Regions from separate parts of the Lysinibacillus sp. GW823-FHT02G10 genome, predicted to be linked through region 2. Evidence: riboswitches for the same ligand, from Rfam matches in the RefSeq annotation. Region 2 holds a riboswitch; each other region holds the start of a gene.
What was found. A riboswitch is a leader RNA that binds a small molecule or an ion and turns the genes downstream of it on or off. The one in region 2 is predicted to bind thiamine pyrophosphate.
Positions count from the first base shown of each region.

Region 1: it holds a riboswitch for thiamine pyrophosphate, as region 2 does, so the genes downstream of both, thiW (energy coupling factor transporter S component ThiW) here and thiC (phosphomethylpyrimidine synthase ThiC) in region 2, are expected to answer to the same signal.
Region 3: it holds a riboswitch for thiamine pyrophosphate, as region 2 does, so the genes downstream of both, thiT (energy-coupled thiamine transporter ThiT) here and thiC (phosphomethylpyrimidine synthase ThiC) in region 2, are expected to answer to the same signal.

Region 1 is NZ_JBXAJI010000003.1:176,871-184,512, forward strand. Features, by position in the region: gene AC1RFD_RS13180 (ABC transporter ATP-binding protein) at 1-49, shown strand, start outside; gene AC1RFD_RS13185 (ABC transporter permease) at 39-848, shown strand; gene AC1RFD_RS13190 (ABC transporter permease) at 845-1,642, shown strand; gene AC1RFD_RS13195 (ABC transporter substrate-binding protein) at 1,639-2,712, shown strand; gene AC1RFD_RS13200 (MFS transporter) at 3,203-4,399, shown strand; TPP riboswitch at 4,466-4,573, shown strand; gene thiW (energy coupling factor transporter S component ThiW) at 4,668-5,168, shown strand; gene AC1RFD_RS13210 (VWA domain-containing protein) at 5,325-7,642, opposite strand, start outside.
Region 2 is NZ_JBXAJI010000009.1:74,370-82,011, forward strand. Features, by position in the region: gene AC1RFD_RS20065 (S-layer protein) at 1-556, opposite strand, end outside; gene AC1RFD_RS20070 (methyl-accepting chemotaxis protein) at 811-2,910, shown strand; gene AC1RFD_RS20075 (AEC family transporter) at 3,021-3,950, shown strand; TPP riboswitch at 4,011-4,125, shown strand; gene thiC (phosphomethylpyrimidine synthase ThiC) at 4,266-6,044, shown strand; gene AC1RFD_RS20085 (catalase) at 6,168-7,642, opposite strand, start outside.
Region 3 is NZ_JBXAJI010000008.1:21,701-29,342, reverse strand. Features, by position in the region: gene AC1RFD_RS19410 (AAA family ATPase) at 1-2,533, shown strand, start outside; gene AC1RFD_RS19405 (small protein YxzF) at 2,574-2,696, opposite strand; gene AC1RFD_RS19400 (magnetosome magnetite crystal formation protein family) at 2,752-3,075, opposite strand; TPP riboswitch at 3,201-3,308, shown strand; gene thiT (energy-coupled thiamine transporter ThiT) at 3,443-4,003, shown strand; gene map (type I methionyl aminopeptidase) at 4,166-4,921, shown strand; gene AC1RFD_RS19385 (TspO-related membrane protein) at 4,951-5,664, opposite strand; gene AC1RFD_RS19380 (polyphosphate kinase 2 family protein) at 5,864-6,688, shown strand; gene AC1RFD_RS19375 (GNAT family N-acetyltransferase) at 6,849-7,436, shown strand; gene AC1RFD_RS19370 (beta-class carbonic anhydrase) at 7,509-7,642, opposite strand, start outside.

The DNA of each region.
Region 1 (7,642 bases), on a different contig from region 2:
GTTTGATAAACGATTAGAATCGTATGGAGACGATGAAGATGCAAACTAAAACATCAAAATCAGCGTTATTTCCATATGTGTTATGGATTGCCTTTTTCGTTATCGCGCCAATTGCACTCGTTGTCTATTATTCCCTGCTTGATTTACATGGCAACTTTACGCTCGATAACTATAAAGCGTTCTTTTCTTCTGTTTACTTAAAGATGACTTTGAGCTCGTTTTGGTATGCATTTTTAATTACATTCTTTACACTATTAATTTCATACCCAACTGCTTATTTTTTAACGAAGACTAAGCATAAACAACTTTGGCTTCTACTTATTATTATTCCTTCATGGATTAATCTTTTGTTAAAAACATATGCCTTTATCGGCATCTTTGGGTTATACGGGCCTATTAATGCATTTATCGAAGTATTTGGCTTCGATCCAAAGCAAATGCTCTTTACCGATATTAGCTTTGTCTTTGTGTCGGTCTATATTTTTATTCCATTTATGATTTTACCGATCTTCAATTCTTTAGATCGTTTAAACCCAACGCTCATTTATGCAGCACGGGATTTGGGTGCTTCGGCTTTTACAACCTTCCGTCGTGTTGTTTTACCATTGACAATGGATGGCGTTAAATCTGGTATTCAAGTTGTCTTTATCCCTGCCCTATCCCTGTTCATGATTACTCGCTTAATTGCAGGGAACCGTGTCATTACTCTAGGCACAGCGATTGAACAGCAATTCCTTGTGACGCAAAACTGGGGTATGGGTTCCACTATTGCTGTATTCTTAATTTTATTCATGGTGATTATCATGCTAATTACGGGACAAAAGGATAAAGGAGGTCGCGTACGATGAACAAACTATCTGCTTCAGCCAAAGTCTATTTAACAATTGTTTTTATCGTTCTCTATGCTCCAATTTTCTATTTAATCTTTTACTCGTTTAATAGTGGCGGCTCCATGAATAATTTTGAATCCTTTACTTTGGAGCATTATCAAGCTGTTTTTGAAGATTCGCGTCTTCTTGTTATATTAATAAATACGGTCATCGTGGCATTACTTTCTGCTCTCATTTCTACTATTATTGGTACGCTAGGAGCAATTGGAATTGTGACGGTTAAGGATTCTAAAATGCGTAATACTTTATTATCCTTAAACAATGTCTTAATCGTCAGCCCAGACGTAATTATCGGGGCTAGCTTCTTAATTTTATTTACAATGGTAGGCATTAAACTGGGCTTTGCATCTGTTTTATTAGCCCATGTTGCATTTAGTGTACCGATTGTTGTATTAATGGTTTTACCAAAGCTACTAGAAATGAATAACTCATTAATCGATGCAGCATTAGATTTAGGGGCAACGAAAAAGGACGTTATGATGCGTGTCATTCTTCCTTATATTCAGCCAGGTATTTTTGCAGGCTTCTTCCTTGCACTTACGTATTCATTAGATGATTTTGCCGTGACATTCTTTGTAACAGGTAATGGCTTTAGTACTTTATCCGTAGAAATTTATTCAATGGCCCGCGCAGGAATTTCTCTAACGGTGAATGCAATTTCTGGATTAGTATTCTTTGTTACGGTTTTAGTTGTTGTTGGTTATTATTTCATGACAAGTCGTACGAGTAAAAGAATGGAGGGGCATCGATGAAGTCACTAATTCAAGCTACCATCGCCATCCTTGTCGTTTCAGCCCTTTTATTCTATGCGGCTGATGCCTTAAGTGCGGGAGGCGGTAAAAGTGGAAAAGACACGTTAACCATCTTTAACTGGGGAGAATATATTGATCCTGATTTGTTAAAAGAATTTGAAAAAGAAACAGGCATTCATGTCATCTATGAAACATTCGATTCCAATGAAGCTATGATGACAAAGATTCAGCAAGGCGGAACAGCTTACGATATTGCTGTCCCTTCTGAATATATGATTGAGAAGATGAAGGAAGAAAAATTATTAATTCCTTTAGATAAAACGAAAATCCCTAATTTAAAAAATATTGATCCTTACTTTTTAGATTTACCATTCGATGCTAACAATAAATATTCTGTCCCTTATTTTTGGGGAACAGTAGGTATTGTCTACAATCCGAGCCTTGTTGGAGACTTAGACTTCTCCTCTTGGGACGATTTATGGGACCCTTCTTTAAAGCGAAAAGTCTTTTTAGTAGATGGTGCGCGTGAAGTCATTGGGATGGGCTTAAACAGTCTTGGCTATTCTCTGAATTCACTAGATGATCAGGAACTTCGTGAAGCTACTGACAAATTAATTACACTTGCACCAAATGTTAAAGCGATCATTGGAGATGAAATCACACCGTTAATGATCAATAATGAGGCAACTGTTGCCCTTACATGGTCTGGCCAAGCAGCTGATATGATGTATGAAAATGAAGAGTTAGACTTTGCTGTACCTGAGGAAGGCTCAAACTTATGGTTTGATAATATGGTCATACCAAAAACATCAAAAAATATTGATGGTGCCCACGCCTTTATTAACTTCATGCTAAGTGCTGAATCAGGTGCTCAAAATGCTGATTTTGTAGGCTATTCTACTCCTAATATTGCCGCTATGGACTTAATGGACGAAGAAGTTGTTTCTGACGAACGCTACTATCCTTCTGAAGAACAACGCGATACATTAGAGGTCTACAAAAATTTAGGACCTGATTATTTAGGGAAATACAACGAATTATTTTTAGAATTTAAAATGAGTATCAGATAATTAAACTAGCGAATTGGTTTTCACACCAATTCGCTAGTTTTTTACTCTGCTTATCTAACTGTTTATTAAACTAAGAACATTTTCAATCACTATTTGCATTATTATATTTATAAAATATTTTATCTAAATTTTAATAGATTCTCACATTAGTGTATTTTTGATAGTCCATAACTTCTAACGCTCAACATCGCTACAATTTATAGCCATGCTTTATACCATTACAGACAGACTCTCCAAATTTTTAATTCTCCCTTTATAAGAGAAGTCCCTCAATTGTTGTTGCTTTACTAATTTATCCTCCCATAGCTTCTTTTCCCTCAACTTTTATGACTAAAATGTATTATTTCATAATGCATAGGTGCGTGGATAAAAACTTTTGTGGAAAACCATTCTAAATATAGAACCAGTACTATAATCTTAACTATTAGCCAAGCAATAATTCTTTATGATAGACTGTACTATATTTGATTACAAAAAGGGGGTTCATTCGATGACCCAGCAGAAGTCCAATAAGGCGGCTTTGTATATTTTAATGTTTAATATGTTTATCGCAATGGGGAGTATTGGCATTATTATTCCTGTCATGCCAGAGTATTTAAAAATATTTGGTGCAGCAGGACAAGTTCTAGGTATGCTAATCGCAACGTTCGCCTTAGCTCAATTCGTATTTTCTCCTATTGCTGGGAATCTTTCAGATCAGTACGGACGAAAAAATTTAATTATTTTCGGTCTTATCGTAACAGGTCTTGCACAAATCGGATTTGGCCTTGCTACAGATGTATGGATGCTCTTTTTAGCACGATTTTTAGGTGGTCTAGGTTCCGCATTTGTTGCACCTCCTATTATGGCTTTTGTCGCTGACGTCACAACCTATGAAGAACGTGGGAAAGGTATGGGGATGTTGGGTGCCGCTATGTCTCTTGGCTTTATGATTGGACCTGGTATTGGTGGCTTTTTAGCAAAGGTAAGCTTACATTTCCCATTTTTCACAGCTGGAGCTGCAGCCATTGTAGCATCTATTTTATCTTACTTTTTATTACCTTCTACCAAACCAAACACTGCTCAACAGAAACAAAAGCAAGACAATCTGGCGAAGCAAATGGCTCGTTCCATACATATGCCTTATTTTGTTATGCTCATAATTATGCTGGTGTTCTCGTTTGGAATTGCAAATTTCCAAACGACATTGTCATTATTTGTGACAGAAAAGTTTAATTACACACCTGTAGATATAGCGATTATATTAGTTGTTGGTGGTGCTTTTGGAGTAGTAGTACAAATGTTTATTATTACACCACTGTTCAATCGTTATGGTGAAATGAAAGTAGTACTAGTAAATTTATTTATTGCATCCGTTGCTATTTTCTTAATATTATTTGTTTCTGGCTTTGCCCTTATTTTAGTTGTAGCAACAATTTTCTCTACAGCAACGACATTAATTCGTCCAGCTGTTAATACACTCATCTCAAAGCTTGCAGAGAAAGAGCAGGGATTTGCTGCGGGGTTGAATAATGCCTATATGAGCCTCGGAAATATGATTGGACCCGCTTTGGCAGGTTTATTATTTGACTGGAATATGAATAGTCCATATATTTTCGGTTCTATCATATTATTAGCCTGTTTCTTCCTTGCGCTCATCTGGACAGTGAAAAAAGCACCTCATTTAATGCATCCCGATACAAAATAGTCTGAAAAATCATTGACTATTTTTAGCAGTATGTTACATTATTGTTGATTCACAAAATTGAATGATTTTAACCACTAGGGGAGTCTTTAAAAGGCTGAGACGTATATGGTAATATACGGACCCTTTGAACCTGATCTAGTTCACACTAGCGGAGGGAAGTGGCGCTACTTGCTGTTGTCACTATACACATACAAGGCCGCTTCCTATTGTTTAAAGGGGGTGGCCTTTTTATTTTTCCTCACGAACTTTACCAAAAGGAGTGAACTTTATGTCAATTCGTAAATTAACAGTCATGGCTTTATTAGTAGCCGTTGCTGTTGCAGGCTCTACTTTCGTATCCATCCCAACAGGAATCGCACGTGCTTACCCAGTTCAGCATGCTATTAATGTGATAGGAGCCATTATACTTGGACCCGTACCAACAGTTATAGTTGCCTTTGTCACTGCCATCATTCGTATCCTTACTGGAACAGGCTCTCTACTAGCTATCCCTGGTAGTATCATCGGCGCGTTCTGTGCTGCCCTTGCCTATAAATATAGTAATAAAATGTGGTTAGCTGGTATCGGAGAAGTTATCGGAACGGGCATTCTGGCTTCACTTATTGCAGTCCCTTTTGCAAAATTATTCATGGGAACATCTGTAGCAGCATTCTTCTTCCTACCAGCCTTTTTAACATCAAGTACGATCGGTGCTATTTTAGGTGTAATGGTTGCGAGTAGCTTGCGTAAAACAGAGCTAGTAAAGAGGTTTAATTCTTCTCTTTATTGAGAGAGATTGAATTATGAGCATTCATTGAGCTGGGGTAGTCCAATTTGGATCGCTTTTCTTCTCATTTACCCTCTTTACAAAGGGGATAACTCTTTATTTCATGCAATATAAAAAAGCAGTGCAAAACTATTCGAGTTTGCACTGCTTCCTCTATATTTAAGATCGTTTTTTCATGCCTTTTAACAACTGTGCTACATTCGTGTCTTCTGGTATAGTTTTTTCCTCAACCAGCGGCTCTTTTTTCTTCGCATTCGTTAGGAAATTCCAACCAAAACGTCTTATGGTAATATCAATAAAGAAAAGAAGCATACTCGCTAAGAGTAGCCATGTGGCAATATTTTGCCGATCTGCTCCTTTTGTCGTAAAGTCACGGAAGACATCTTGTGGTTCCTTTAAAACAGTGCCTCCTGTTCGTTGAGTTAACTCTTCTATCAGTTGGTTATTTACAGGGAGTAGTTCGTATTCAGCACTATAAGGAACACTTAGCCCTGCCTGATAAATGGCCTGCTTTTCATCTGCTATACGGAAGAAAATTAATCCAGGTTCAGCTTGTACTACAGCTCGAACTTGAGATGCGGAAATGGTTTCAAGTTTTGTTTCTAGCTCCTCCCCTGCTTCATTTACCGCTACAATATCTAAAAATGCGGCTTCATTTGTAGGGTCTGTAATCATAAAGGAACCATCTGCTTCCAATCTTACATCATAGGCTACATCATTGTAGCTTGGTAGCATTTGAGAAATAAGTGTTTGCCAAAATGCTCCCCAATTCTGCCATCTTGCCCAATCTCCTGTCCATTTACCCGTTGAATCAGATGTAAAGGCAAATGTTTTACCAAGACCATATTGCCACTGCGCTAACACAGGATCTTCTTTCTCGCTTTCTGCTACAACAGTAGCCCCCTGTTTTGCTGTTGTCCCAATATATGCATTCATTTGTGGGACACCATTAGCAAACAGTGAGTTCCATCCTGCTGCATTATAAATTGCCGGATAGAACGGATTGTCCTCAATATAGGTGCGGGAAATCATAGCTGTTTCTCGAGATAAAATAGAAGGAATGGTTTGCTCATCTATCACATCATAGAAACGTCCACTGCCCATGTCACTAAGCGCTTCTAATAAGTTCGCATCGGCATCTTGTCCAATCGCTACTGTCGATAAGGTTATACCCTCTTCTTTTCCTCCACCAATTAAATCCTCATAGTTCCCTGCCTGTGACTGCCCATCTGTTAAGAGGATAATATGCTTACGTTGGAGCTTTAAATCAGCAAGGTTCTCGTAGGCTTTAGCTAATGAACTATAGATTTCTGTTCCCCCACCAGGTGTTACTGATAAAATAGTATCCACAGCCTCTTCTTTACTGCTAAGAGGCCCTGTCTCTATAATCTCCCAAGGACGATCATCAAAGGCGATGAATCCTAATGTATCCTCGTCTCGCAACATCTCAACAGAACGTGCTGCTGCTTCCTTAGCAAGCTCAAGCTTCGAGCCTTGCATACTGCCAGAACGGTCAAGTACAATCACTAATCCTAAGGAAGGTAATTGCTCTTTACCCTTAATTTCCATTTCCACTGGCAATAAGGTTTCAATCGGTGTTTTAAAATAGCCGCCTAGACCAAAACTATTTTCTCCACCCACCATTGTAAAACCAACTCCAAAGTTTTTGACTGCTTGCTCAATAACACTCATTTTTGCTTCACCCACTAAATGACCTGGTACATTGTCGAAGATGATAGCATTATATTGCAAATAGCTGGATAGTTCATTTGGTAAACTTTTAGGTGCTACAACATCATAGGCAATGGATTGACTACCAAGTGCTGCTGCGATGGGTGAAGCTGTTTCATAACCATTAACGATTAATAAATGTGGTTCACTTTGAACCATTGTGACACTAGTTAACTTATTGTTTTCAAAAATGGCATCCTGACCAACTTGAACAACGGCTTCATATTTTACAAGTCCTTCAGCTGTTGCTGCATGTTTATAGGTAAACACATTCGTGCCTTCAGTCAGCTCAACTGCCTCTCGATGAATAAGCTCATCATTTTCATATAGTAATAGCTCGCCTTGGCCTGCTGATGTTGCAAGTATGTCAGTCACTAATTGTTGTTGCTCTCCAACGTAAGCAACTTGAGGGGATACAAAGCTTTTTAGTGATACATCATTGACAACTGGTTGACTAAAAGGCTTAATATCCACACTAATATTAGAGCCTTTCAACTTCGTAGCAAATTCTAAAGCATCGCCCTTTGTCTCATTACCATCTGTTAATAGCACAAGACGAGTTGCTTTTTTAGGATCTATAATCCCTGAAGCAAGCTGTAGACTTTGTTCTATATTTGTTTGATCGGTAGCTTTAATTTCAGTTAGTTTCGGTACTTCCTTTAATGTTTTAGATAAAATGGCTTCTGTTTGTAAAGTAGAGGAAAATGAATAAATGCCCGCAAGCTGCGGTTCTTTTTTTGATTGGA
Region 2 (7,642 bases):
CATATAGCCAACTTACCTTTTTCGTGACAATTGGTTTTAGTGTAATTGTTTCATCTACTGCTACTTCATTGAGTGTAACGGCTTTTTTTACTCTGTTTGTAATGATAAGCTGACCATCCACACTAACATCTTGAATCTTTACATAGTCAGCGTTTACAGTAAGATCTCCCGAGATTTGTGCGTCACCTCCATCAAAATAGACAGATTTTTTGCTTGTACCTGCTTTGTTTAAAATTAATGAGGTAACGTCCGTAATTTGACCATTTTTCACTACAATGGTAGCTCGGGCATTGGTTAATGCTGTTTTATTTGAAGTATCAAATAGGGGCTTTAATGCCGATTGAATTCTAAATGTGCCGTTAGATGTTATGACAGTATCTTTTGTAATGTTTTTGATCGTTACGGATTCACCTATTACTTTTTTTGCTGCTGCTACATGTGTCTCATATGAATTTGATTGAATTTGAGATGATGCGGCATTGGCAGTAGACATTGGTAATACTAGTGTCGCTGTAATAGCCGTGGCCATTAATGTTGATAGCGCTTTATTTTTCATGTAAGTCACTCCAATCATTCTATTTAATAGTTAATATATCATATTCTTCTATAATTTAGAATTCGAAGAGGATGTTTTACTATGAATCTCAATTCAAATAAGTCATTAGTCCTTTATATTGAAAAATAAATGTTTGGTGAAGTATCGGTATTTTTCTCTATAATTCTGTAAATTTTCTACTTTATTCGCTAAATATTTTATTGTGATACAATCATCCATCCATTATTATTAGTATAAAAGTGGGGGTGTTAGTTATGAAAAAATCAAGAGGAATTGCCTTAAAACTTTCTTCCCTTATAATAGGATTATTTCTCATTTTATTTTTATCCTATACTGTCATAACGGGAATTATTATAAAAAAGCAAAGTGTTGAAGACGCAGAGCATGGAACATTGCAAACTGCTGAATCCTCTGCAGCTATTATGAGTGAAAGATTTAAGAAAGCCAATACGACATTACAAACAACAAAGCGTATCATAGAAAGCATGGAGAAGAATAATACGTTGTCTACCAAAGGTGTCATAGACATAATGGAAAACAATTTAGCTAGCAATAATGACATTCTTGGAGTAGGAGCAATCTTTGAGCAAGAATCTATTATTTTAGAACCAACTGAGGCTTCTTTAGTAGATACTAAAAATCGCTTTATCCCTTATTTAAATAAGAACGGAAATGATATCACGACTGCTCTAATCGAAGGTATTGATGATAAGAGTATTTCTGAATGGTATTGGGTGCCAAAAGAAGAGAGACGTGCAGTTTTGACAGAGCCCTATGATTATAATGTAAACGGTAAATCCGTATTAATGACAACCATTTCAGTGCCATTAATCAATGCTTCCGGGACATTTTTCGGTGTATTGACTGCCGATGTATCAATAGATTTTTTAAATGATTTAACAAAATCGAATGCCCCAGAAGGCGGTTATGCGGCAATTATTACGAATAAAGGTGTGCTAACAGCTAACAGCTTTGGTGATGAGCTAGTTGGGCGCAATATGCAAGAGGATCCTACTTGGACAAGTATTAGTAAGACAATGGAAAATGGTGAACTAACAAGTATGTACGTTGACTCTAATCAACTGAAGGAAAAGGCCTATAATGTTTTTGCTCCAATGATTTTAGAGGGTATTGACGAAACATGGACTGTTCAAGTCGTGTTAGCTGAATCAAAGATTCTAGAAACATATAATCATGTATTTGTATTTACGATTATTGCTTCCATTATTATGGTGGTTTTGATGACAGCTGCAAGTGTGTTATTCATCTATAAACAATTAAAACCACTTAAATTTTTACGTGCATCGATTGAAACTGCAGCCGAAGGGGATTTAACACAAAAGGTAGAAGAGCGCTATATTAAGCCTGATGAAATTGGTGCAGTTGCTGTGGCCTATAATAATATGTTAGATAAAACCAATAGTGCGATTCAAACTGTACTAAATTCCACGAGGTTATTGAACCAATCTTCTAATCAGGTAAATGAGGCATTTAATGAGGTAGTTGCTTCTAGTCAGGAAGTTTCTGTAGCTATCAACGAGATTGCACAAGGAGCTTCGAAACAATCAGAGGATACAGAAGAAACAAATTATCGAATGATGGATTTATCAGATCAGATTGATGCTATTACGGCTCTTTCTAATGAAATGGATGAGCTATCTCATAAAACAGGTGTAACAACGGAAAAAGGATTGCATGAGGTTGAAAGTTTAAGAGAGCGTAATATGGAGACCAATCAAATGAATGGGCGTATCCAGCAGCAAATGGAATCATTAGCTTCTAATATTGCCAATATTAATCAGATTATTGCTTCGATTCAAAGCATTACCGAGCAGACTAATCTGCTAGCTTTAAATGCAAGTATTGAGGCTGCACGTGCTGGTGAACATGGTAAAGGATTTGCTGTAGTTGCAGAGGAAGTTAGAAAGCTTGCAGAACAATCTAAGAATGAAACAGAAATTATTAAGAGTACAGTAGAAAGTATTCTTGAAAATTCTCAGCAGACGGTTGCTGTGATTGCATCTAATGCAGATTTAATGCAATCTCAAAATGAGTCCGTACAAAGCACGCAACTAGCATTTAAAGATAGCAGTGACTTGTCGGGTTCAATTGCAAATTCTATTAGTGAATTAATGAATAAACTATCTAGCATGTTAGAGCATAAAAATCAGGCAATCATGGCTATCCAAAGTATTTCGGCTATTTCAGAGCAAACAGCAGCCTCTGCGGAACAAGTAAGTGCTTCTGCAATGGATCAACAAGTAGAATTACAAAAAGTAGCAGAGTCTATTCAAAATATGAACGATATTTCAAACGAGCTACAAGAAGTTGTAAACCGATTCAAGCTTGCTTAAAAAGAAAGGCTGCCTTCAATATAGAGGCAGTCTTCTTTATGGTGAAAGCAAGAGAAATTGACCTAGAAGGAATTCAACACTACTATTAACACTGGAAGGGGGACATTGATATGATGTATCTCGGAATGATTTTCTTTCAAATTGTTGTACCTATTTTAGTGTTACTTGTAATAGGCGCTATACTACAAAAGAAATTTCGCTTTAATTTAAAAGCATTGTCTCAGCTTATTACATATTGCTTTATGCCAGCAGCTGTTTTTGTAAATTTATATGAAACACATGTGGAATTATCTGTACTGGGAGAGGTCGGATTATTTATTGTACTCTTTATCAGTAGTCAAATGTTACTCAGTCACTTTATGGCAAAAGGGTTAGGCTTAGCTAAAACAGAGGCAGCTGTCTTTAAAAATAGTGTTGTGCTCATTAACTCGGGTAATTACGGTATTCCAGTGGCTCAAATGATATTTGCCACGCAACCTATTGGAGTAGCCATTCAGGTCATGCTCGTAATCTTTCAAAATATGACTACGTATACATATGGCTTATACAATTTAATTTCTTCTACAAAGTCAGGTATGACAATCATCAAGGATTTCTTTAAAATGCCTATTATTCATGCGCTGATTATAGGTGTCGCTATGAATTATTTTGATATCGGTATTCCACAGTTTATCAAAATACCAGTAGAACATGTGGCAGATGGATTTATTGCTGTGGCTCTAATTACTTTAGGTGCGCAATTATCACAACTAGAGATGAAATCAATGTTTAATAAAACCGTCTTTATCAGCTGTTTTACGCGACTAATTATTGGACCATCTGTTGCATTGGCCATTATTTATATATTGGGATTAGATGGAGTCGTCGCACAATCACTGTTTATAGCTAGTGCCTTTCCAACATCCCGCAATAGTTCTAGTCTAGCATTGGAATATGATGTAGAATCAGCAACAGCCGCGCAAGCTGTTTTATTTTCAACCATTGTAAGCTGTATAACTGTAACCATTGTGATCTATTTTGCAGAAGTATTATTTACCTAGTAAGATAAAAAATAACTTCCATCTCTTAGTATTATCTGCTACACTAGCATCAAACTAAATAGTATTAACTAGGGGAGTCTGATGAGTCAGGCTGAGAGGGAAACGCTACGAAGTTTCTTGACCCTTTGGACCTGATCTGGCTCATACCAGCGTGGGAAAGTTAAGAAGCTATTGCAGAGTATGCAATCAATAGACCTTTACATTCGTGGCCGGATCCAAATAATTATTTTGGATTCGGCCTTTATTTTTTGGATTGTTGGGGTGAGCTAGAATCGGTCCTTATATCAAAATAAATTTAAGGGAGAGAAGTAGCTCATGTCAGCAATTAGTGAAAAGAATATTACCATTATGTCCAGCTTTGAAGGAAGCAAAAAAGTATATGTGGAAGGATCACGCCCAGATATTCTAGTACCTATGCGAGAAATTGCATTAAGTCCGACAACAGGCAGTTTTGGAAATGAAGAAAATGCTCCTATTCGAGTATATGATACGAGTGGGCCCTATACAGATCCAGCCTACCAAGTAGATATTACGAAAGGTTTACCTGCCTTACGAAATGCATGGATTCAAGAGCGAGGGGATGTAGAAGCATATGAGGGACGCTCCATTAAACCGGAGGATAATGGCTTTCGTCATGTTGATGACCCGCGTATTCAAGAAAATGTCTTCCCTGAGTTGGCGAGAAAGCCTTTGCGTGCTAAAAAAGGTAAAAATGTGACACAGCTTCACTATGCACGAAAGGGAATTATAACGCCTGAAATGGAGTTTGTAGCAATTCGTGAAAATATGGATCCTGAATTTGTACGTTCAGAAATTGCAGCTGGGCGTGCTATAATGCCTTCTAATATTAATCACCCTGAGGCAGAGCCAATGATTATTGGGCGTAATTTTCATGTAAAGATCAATGCGAATATCGGGAATTCTGCTGTATCTTCTTCCATTGCAGAAGAAGTTGAGAAAATGACCTGGGCAACTCGATGGGGCGCAGATAATATTATGGATTTATCGACTGGTAAACATATTCATACAACTAGAGAATGGATTATTCGAAATGCTGCAGTGCCAGTGGGAACAGTGCCAATTTATCAGGCTTTAGAAAAGGTAAATGGTGTAGCAGAGGATTTAACGTGGGAGGTTTATCGTGATACTCTCATTGAACAAGCTGAGCAGGGTGTGGATTACTTCACCATTCATGCAGGTGTCCTTTTACGCTATGTACCACTAACAGCAAATCGTGTGACAGGTATTGTATCTCGAGGTGGCTCTATCATGGCACAGTGGTGTTTATATCATCATCAAGAGAATTTCCTGTATACACATTTTGAGGAAATTTGTGAAATTATGAAAGCCTATGATGTTGCTTTTTCCTTAGGTGATGGTTTACGCCCAGGCTCAATTGCAGATGCTAATGATGAGGCACAATTTGCAGAGCTTGAAACACTAGGCGAGCTAACACAGATTGCTTGGCAGCATGATGTTCAGGTAATGGTTGAGGGACCAGGTCATGTACCAATGCATTTGATTAAAGAAAACATGGACAAGCAATTAGAGGTTTGTAAGGAAGCGCCCTTCTATACATTAGGACCACTCACAACAGATATTGCTCCAGGTTATGACCACATTACATCAGCCATTGGGGCAGCCATGATTGGCTGGTTTGGTACAGCGATGCTTTGTTATGTGACACCGAAAGAGCATCTTGGTTTACCGAATCGCGAGGACGTTCGTGTGGGCGTTATCACTTATAAAATTGCTGCACATGCTGCTGATTTAGCAAAAGGTCATCCAGGTGCACAACAACGAGACGATGCACTGTCTAAAGCGCGCTTTGAGTTCCGTTGGCGTGATCAATTCAATCTGTCACTAGATCCCGAGCGTGCAGTGGAATATCATGATGAGACACTGCCAGCAGAGGGAGCAAAAACAGCACACTTTTGTTCTATGTGTGGGCCTAAATTCTGTAGCATGAGAATTTCACAGGATATTCGTAATTATGCGAAAGATAAGGATTTGAATACGACTGAAGCGATCCATCAAGGTATGAAAGAAAAGGCTGAGGAGTTTAAAAAAGCAGGCAGTCAAATTTATCAATAATGAAAGAAAAGGCTTATGTCAAAAAAATAGACATAGGCCTTTTCTTTATAAAAAAACTCCATGTGAATAGTGGATTCACATGGAGTAAAAGTTGGATTTGGATATCAATAATAAAGTGGAATATTAAACGTTTGTTGGTTGTTTTACATATGGATTTGTAAGGTCCATACCTTCTAAGGAAAGACCCATCGCTTTAGCGACACCTTCACCATATGCTGGGTCAGCTAGATAGCAGTGAAGGATGTGACGGCGTTTGATGAATTCTTCAACAGAAGCCATATCGTTCGCGGTATTTTCAAATAAGCGTTGCTGCTCTTCCGAAGTCAATAGACGGAATAGTTTACCTGGTTGTTCAAAGTAATTATTATCGTCTTCACGGAAATCATGAATACCTGCATGACCATCAATACGTAATTCAGGCTCTTTATGGTCTAAATTATGCTCCCACTCACCATAGCTATTTGGTTCATAGCTTAATGTCGAACCAAGATTGCCATCAAAGCGCATTGCTCCATCTCGGTGGAAAGTACGGAATGGACATTTTGGTGCGTTGACAGGAAGCATATAGTGGTTTACACCAAGACGATAGCGTTGGGCATCCGCATATGCAAAGATACGACCTTGTAACATTTTATCTGGTGAGAAGCTGATGCCAGGAACAATGTTAGATGGTGCGAATGCAGCTTGTTCAACTTCTGCAAAGTAGTTGTCTGGATTTTTGTTTAACTCGAATTCACCTACAGGAATTAATGGGAAGTCCTTTTTATACCATACCTTTGTTAAATCAAATGGGTTGTATGGTAGCTCACGAGCTTGTTCCTCTGTCATTACCTGAATGTACATTTTCCATTTAGGGAAATCGCCTTTTTCAATTGCTTCATATAAATCACGTTGTGAAGATTCGCGGTCTTGACCAATAATCTCATTAGCCTCGGCACCAGTTAAGTTCTTAATGCCTTGCTCTGTACGGAAGTGGAATTTAACCCAAACACGTTCATTATTAGCATTGATAAAGCTATACGTATGAGAACCAAATCCGTGCATATTACGGTAACCAGCTGGAATACCACGGTCAGACATAACAATTGTCACTTGGTGAAGTGCTTCAGGTAATGAAGTCCAGAAATCCCAGTTAGAGTTGGCATTTTTCATATTTGTACGTGGGTCACGTTTTACCACATGGTTTAAATCTGTAAAGTGTAACGGGTCGCGGAAGAAGAATACAGGTGTATTGTTCCCTACTAAATCCCAGTTTCCATCTTCTGTATAGAATTTAAGGGCGAAGCCACGAATATCTCGCTCTGCATCTGCTGCACCACGCTCACCCGCTACTGTAGAGAAACGTGCGAACATTTCAGTTTTCTTGCCGATCTCTGAGAAGATTTTCGCTTTAGTATATTGTGAAATATCATGCGTTACAGTAAAAGTACCAAATGCACCTGAGCCCTTTGCGTGCATACGACGTTCTGGAATTACTTCACGGTTGAAATTTGCTAGTTTTTCAACTAACCATACATCCTGAAGTAAAAGAGGGCCACGTGGACCTGCTGACATAGAGTCATGGTTACTTACTACTGGAGCACCACCTGCTGTTGTAA
Region 3 (7,642 bases), on a different contig from region 2:
TCGTTTCGGTGTCATGGCGAAAAAGCTTGATGCCAAGCGTAAAGAAGCAGAAAGTGATCTTGAGCGTGCCAAACAATTAAAGGAACATTTACTAGGTCAAATTGTGGGCGCCTTACCACAACGTTCTTCCGCTTTATTTACATTGATTGCTGATAATACCGAAAATTTACATCAACTGACAGAGGCACTTGATGAGGAGCTTAGCTACTATAAGAAATGTGGAGAAGATGAACAGTCATACTATGAAGAAGCATATAGCCTTCATCAAAAAGAGCAGGAATATTATCGCTTAGCAAAAACGCTAAATGAGCAATTTGATGAACAAGCTAATCGACAGCAACGGCTGCAAATGCTTTTACAACAGCAGGATTTATACCAAGCAAAGGAGAAGGAGATTGCTTTAGCAGAACAAGCAGAGCGACTTGTGCTGCTCGAACAACAATGCAAGGATTTACGTGCTGAACTGAATGTTAAAGAGATAGCATTTCAACAAGCAAAGGTTAAGCAACAGCAGTCACAAGAAAAGTTGCAAGAAGCGCAAGAAAACTATGAGATAGAGCAGGCTAAAGAATCTGAACGACAGCAAATCTTACAGCAGGAAATGCAGATGTTAGCGCTATTACCGAAATTTGAAGCCTATGAAAACAATATACAGCAGCTGCAAATAGCGGAGCAATATGCTGAAAATGCAAAACGAGCAGTAAATGATAACGTCAAACTTTTGGAAAATGAACAAGAGCAATTACATCATTTTTCTCAATCATTAGAAGGCTATGAAAAACAGGTTGAACCCTATGAAAGCTATTTAGAACAATTACCGAAACTACGGGAACAGGTTGCTTTAATCAAGCAAGCAGATAAATATAAACATGCCGTTGATTTAGCTAAGCAGGATGTAGCTGCTTCAGAAAGTCTCTATCAAGAAAGTAAAGAGGCTCTTCAACTTTTGCAGCAACGATGGCTGACAAGTCAAGCTAGTATTTTAGCAGAACAACTGAAGGAAGGAGAACCCTGTCCTGTTTGTGGTAGTATGACACATCAAAAAGCACACAATGAGCAACTGGAAGTTATTGAGCTTGCTCAAGTGGAAGCATTAAGAGCGAAGGCATCATCAGACGAGCGTAAGTATTTAGAGAAAGAGGCATTTTTAGCATCAGCGCAGCAACTTCTTCAAGATACATGGCGACAACTCGAGGCTCAGCATATTAAACAAGAAGACCAACCACAGATCACCGCTACTTTACATGAAGTGGAACAAGAGATTGCTGCATTAAAAATTATTCAACATCAATTAGCTGATGTGCGATTAAAAATAAAGCATCAGCATGACCGAATAGAGCAGCTACGAAATAAGCATATGAAGCTAGAGCAATATTTAGCAGAGCAGATAAAAGAATGGACAAAATTACAAGCGGTTGTAGACGAACAACTTAAGCAGATGCCCCCTAATTTACCAACTTTACAGCAATTAAAGCAACAACTAAATGAAGTTAGTAAACAGAAAGAAGAGCTTCAAAAAAGTTGGCAAGTGAGTCAAGAAAATTTGCATGCAGCAAAGGAAGCAGCTAGCAATGCAACACTAACTGTAGAAATTGCCAAACAGTCCTTTGAGGAATTACAGCTTAAAATGAATGAAAAGCTTCAGCAATTTTCAGCAGATATGCAAGAAATAGGTTTCGAAAGCTATGAGGCTTATGCAACTGCTAAACGGAGTGCCATACAATTGGATGCACTTCGAAAAGCATGTAGCGACTATGCTTTACAAGTACACACGTTGCAAATTCAGATTACCGAAGGGGCTACATACCTTCAAGGAAAAGAGAAGCAAGATTTAGAGGCGATGGAAGCAAGAGTAGAACAGCAGCGAATTTCCTATGAGGAAGCATTTAAACGTTTGCAACAGATGAATGGCTTTATACAAGCATGCCAAGGCTTTAGTGAAAGGGTGGAAGAAATAGCGAAAGAGCTTCATTTACTTGAACAAGAAGCAGGACGAGTAAAGGAGCTCTATGGATTATTAAATGGACAAAATTCGAAAAAGCTATCCTTTGAGCGTTATATACAAATTAACTACTTAGATCAAATTACAGAAGCTGCCAATATACGTCTGTATCATTTATCAAACGGTCAATATGAGCTTAGACGTTCAGATAGATTAGAAAAGCATGCGAAGCAAAGTGGCCTTGGTCTTGATGTTTATGATGCTTATACAGATCAATTACGAGATGTCAAAACTTTATCAGGTGGCGAAAAGTTTAATGCTTCGTTGAGCCTTGCATTGGGGATGGCAGATGTGATTCAAAGCTACCAAGGTAATATTCATATTGAAACGATGTTTATTGATGAGGGCTTTGGCTCGCTCGATGAGGAATCACTAAATAAAGCAATCGATACATTAATTGATTTGCAGGATTCTGGTCGTATGATTGGCGTTATTTCGCATGTGCCTGAATTGAAATCTGCGATGCCAGCAGTTTTACATGTGGAAAAAACATTAAATGGCCATAGTCAAACCCATTTTGAAGTGAAATAAAACGAAGGCGTATTTCCTCTAAAAGGAATACGCCTCCGTTTTATTTTTTTCGAGTTGTGGTTGTAGGCGTTGTGCCCTTTTTTGCAGCCATTACTTTTTTTACGATAGGAATAACAATAGGTGCTAACTTAACGGCAGTTTTTACAACGTTTGATACTTTCATCCCAAAACAGCTCCTTTTACAATTACTACTACCTGTTTCACTTAAAAATAAAACATTAACGGATAACACGAACAGCCTGAATTATATTCCAAATCACAATACCTAGTGAGACGAGAGCATAGATGGCGAATGAAACAAACCAAATAATCATCACTGTATTATTACTGGAGGTTGGATCTAAACTAAATGTGGAAAAAACAAAGACAATAAAGAACAGGATGCCAAAAACAAAAGGAACTAAATGAGAGACAAGTGCACGAATCGAATGTTTTTTTACATCACTATCTTTAGTCACGAAATATACAATTAATGGAACGATAAAAGGGGCGAAGAAAATACTAAGATAACTAAAGGCAGCTAAAATTTTTTGATTCTCCATAGTTGTACCTCCTTTTTAAATATTTACGCATGAAAAACAGCAAAGTTTCAAAAAAATGATGTATGGAAGGTTGTAATCCTTCAATCCTTTGCGTACAATGAGAGTGTTCAAATAAATTCAGATGTAACGACCACAAGGGGAGCTGATGATGTCAGCTGAGACTGGGCACGTAATGCCTTGACTCTTCGAACCTGTAAGTTAACGCTTGCGTAGGGATGTGGATAGAAACCGACACTTGTACGATGTGAGGCTCTGTCCTGACATCGTTTTTTCGTCCGTAAAGGAAAAAAGGTGTCAGAAAGAGACATATCAGCGCTTTTCTATTCCTGCTCTTGTATCCTACATCGGAACAAAGGAGAGAATATGTATGGACAAAAAAAGACTATTAATGCTAGTGGAGATTGCGATTTTTGCAGCGATAGGTCTCGTACTGGATCAGGTTTCCTTTAAAGTATGGGCACAAGGCGGCTCAGTTAGTCTTGTTATGGTACCGATTATGTTAATAGCATTTCGCTGGGGCTTAGTAGCTGGTCTTACTACGGGACTACTTGTGGGTGTTATGCAAACAATGTTTGGTTCTTATATCGTGCACTGGCTACAAGGATTACTAGATTATGGTGTTGCTTTTACTGTTGTAGGATTAGCGGCGCTTGTACGTGGACCAGTGTTAGACGCTGCTAAACATATGAACAAAACAAAAATGGCACTTTATATAATCATAGGTACCGTTATCGCGGGCTTCTTACGATACACAGCACATACAATTGCTGGTGCTGTATTTTTTGCCGAATATGCGGGTGACCAGAATGCATGGATCTATTCCATCATCTACAATGGTACATATATGCTACCAGCAACCATTTTAACGGCTGTCGTTGGTGTTCTTTTATTCACAGCCGCTCCCCAATTAATGCAAAGAAAAGCTTAATGCTAGTCCCTTCACGTGAGTGGAGGGACTTTTTTGTCTTGAATAACTCTTTTAGCACTTTGCAAAGTAGGAAAGCATACAATATTTAAAGCGTTTATCGTTATACGCATAAAAAGTTATGTTATATTAAAGAATAGATATTAGATGAAAGGGACGTTATACATGATTGTAAAAACGCAAGAAGAGATTGAAGCTTTTAAAAAAATAGGACGCATTTGTGCTGAAATTCGCGAAGCAATGAAAGCTGCCACAAAACCAGGTGTTACAACACTTGAGCTTGATGAAATTGCTGGTCGCATGTTTGCAGAGGCTGGCGCTATTTCAGGACCAAAGGGAGAATATGATTTTCCAGGGTATACATGTATTAGCGTCAATGAAGAAGTAGCACATGGTATTCCAGGAAAGCGTGTTATTCAAGAGGGAGATATCGTAAATATTGATGTTTCAGGCTCTTTAAATGGCTATTTTGCTGACACAGGTATTTCATTTGTTGTGGGTGATGGCTATGAGGACAAAGAAAAGCTTTGCCGTGTTGCTAAAAGTGCCTTTGATCGAGCAATGACAAAGGTAAAGGCTGGATCTAAATTAAATCAAATTGGTAAAGCTGTTGAACGCGAGGCAAATGCTAATGGGTTAACTGTTATTATGAATTTAACAGGTCATGGCTTAGGTCAATCTTTACATGATGAACCAAACCATATTTTAAATTATTACGATGCATGGGATACTACTATTATGAAAGAAGGTATGGTCCTTGCGGTTGAGCCATTTATCTCAGCAAATGCAGAGCATATCGTAGAAGCAGGTGATGGCTGGACATTCGTGACGCCTGATAAATCACTTGTAGCACAAATCGAACATTCAGTCATTGTAACAAAAGATAAACCAATTATCTTAACGTCATTAGACGAAGAATAGGATGTAATGAAAAAATCCTGCTAACCAATTTATTTTTGGTAGGCAGGATTTTTTTTAATAAATAAAATGCCAACAAAGAGAACACCGCATAAAAATAAAGCAGCTGTAGTGACAAGTAGCTCATCAAAACCATTATGTATGGCGATTCCAATATAAGCCCAAATAAAAACACTTGGATACACAACATCAAAGTGATGGAAACGGATATGTAGCGCAATGGCTCCTCCTAAAGTAAGTAAAATCACTGCCCAAAGAGGCGTACTAAGACCAAAGCCGTTCCAACCATAAGCCGTTAACGTAAAGCTTGTATTTGTGATAAAAATAAATGTCATCCATGCTAAATAAATAGAGAAAGGAATACGACCAAACAAGGATTTGTCCTGAAGAGGGTACGTATTATACAACATAAACAAATACAAGACTAAGAGTAATGTAATGCCAAGAGAAACAATAAATAACTCATGGTGCCAGACATATATCGTCAATGCTTGTAATATATTTATGCAACTAAAAAGCGCAGACTGTTTCAAAGTTGTCTTTTTCATGTTCATAACTAACCAATAACCGAGCAAAAAATAAATGATAATCCAAATTACATGACTTACACTAACTGGTGCAAATACAACAGAAAAACGATTAGCGATTTCTAGCGAAGATTGACCGTTGATGTTCACGAAAAAGGATGAAAAGGTTAGGATGATTGAGACAAGATAAGAGATTGTCATCAAGATAAACCGAGGCATGTTTTCCTCTCCCTTCGTGTTAGATTGTATAGGGAAAAGACAAATAAGTATAGTACTGTCACTTTTTTTATTATAACGGAAATTTCCAACAATGTATCGTGTTGTTTTACTATTAATACCTACAATTTACCATGTCTGATAGGCATCCATATATTTCTTTAGTACAATAAGAATAGCCAAATAAAAGGAGTGAAGTTTCATGACACAAAATTTGAAAAATCTAGATCTAACTGTTGAACTAGACAAAAAGATGTATAAAAAGAAATTAAAAGTACTCCAATATGAAATGTTGAACGCACAACAATTTTTATTAAAAAACAAGATTGGCTTGATCTTGGTATTTGAAGGAATGGATGCAGCTGGTAAAGGTGGCGCTATTAAACGATTAATCGAACGTGTCGATCCCCGCGGTTATGTTGTACATCCTATTTCTGCTCCTCAAGCTCATGAATTACGCTACAATTATTTACAACGATTTTGGAGAAAATTGCCTCAACATGGGCAAATCGCTATTTTTGATCGCTCGTGGTATGGCCGCGTACTAGTAGAACGCATCGAAGGATTCGCAACAAAGGATGAATGGTCTCGTGCTTATGAAGAAATTAATAATTTCGAGAAGATTTTAACTGCAGGAGATTACATAATTATTAAGTTCTGGCTTCATGTTTCAGATGAGGAGCAATTAAAACGCTTTAAAGAACGTGAACAAAACCCTTATAAATCTTGGAAGTTAACAGCCGAGGATTGGCGCAATCGAGATAAAACACCTCAGTATATTGAAGCAGCAAATGCGATGTTTGAAAAGACAGATAAAAAAGATGCACCATGGGTCTTAGTCGCTGGAGATGACAAAAAGTATGCACGTGTTCAGGTGCTACAGGAAACTATTGCACACATTGAACGAGAGGCTCAAAGGCGTGGTCTTCATTTAACAAATGTGTTAGACAATACTCAACTAGAGGATGCTGATTCCTCCAGCTTAGAAATAGTAAACGAGAAAAAGAAAGAACAAAAAACTAAATAATTGAATTGTGCTGCTATGACAATAAGACATAAGCTGTTTTGGTTGTAGCAGCCTGTTTTTTTACATACAATGAAATATAAATAGGGTTTGCAATTATGGCTTGTAGCCAATGAAACAAAGAGAAATGTATTGATTTTTATTGGAAGGCTAGTGTGGAGAAATGGTGCTTAAAATTTGGAATCTATTAAGAAAAAAGGGTGGGAATGTGGTAACAATAAAGGGGGAAAAATGCTACATCCGCACATTCCAAGAAAAAGATGCACGAAGTTTAACGGGTCTCGTAAGCCGTAATAAATACTTTTGGTCTATATACGAGCCACTGCAAAGACCTGAATACTATACAGTCGATGCTCAATACAAAAAAATTCAAGAAAGTCTCTATTTAATGGAGTCTAAGCGTGAATTTACTTTTGGTATTTTTGAGCATAGTACAAATAATCTAATAGGGCATATTGCACTTTATGCTGTCAAACGCTTACCGTACTCGAGTGCATTTGTTGGCTATGCGATGGATGAGATTTATGTTGGAAAGGGCATTGTCACAGAAGCTGTGAATATGGTGGTCCGATTTGCATTTGAACAAATTGGTCTACATCGTGTAGAGGCCTACGTATCGACACAAAATAATGCCTCCATGCGTGTATTAGAGAAGGCTGGATTTCAGCAGGAGGGTCTGCTAAGAAAGCTACTGTATATCAATGGTCATTGGGTAGATCACTATATGTATGCACGTTTAGAGGATGAATAGAAAAATAAGTGCCTATCTTCCACATAGAGAGGATAGGCACTTGCTCTTTTATTAATGTATGAAGAAATAATTTTATTGTTTATTTCCATCTTCAATTAAATCTAGATGACCTGTATTTGGATCAATTATTAAACCATGAACAGGTACGTCTTTTACCATTAATGGATGATTACGAATTGTATCGACACTTTTCTTAACACTTGTTG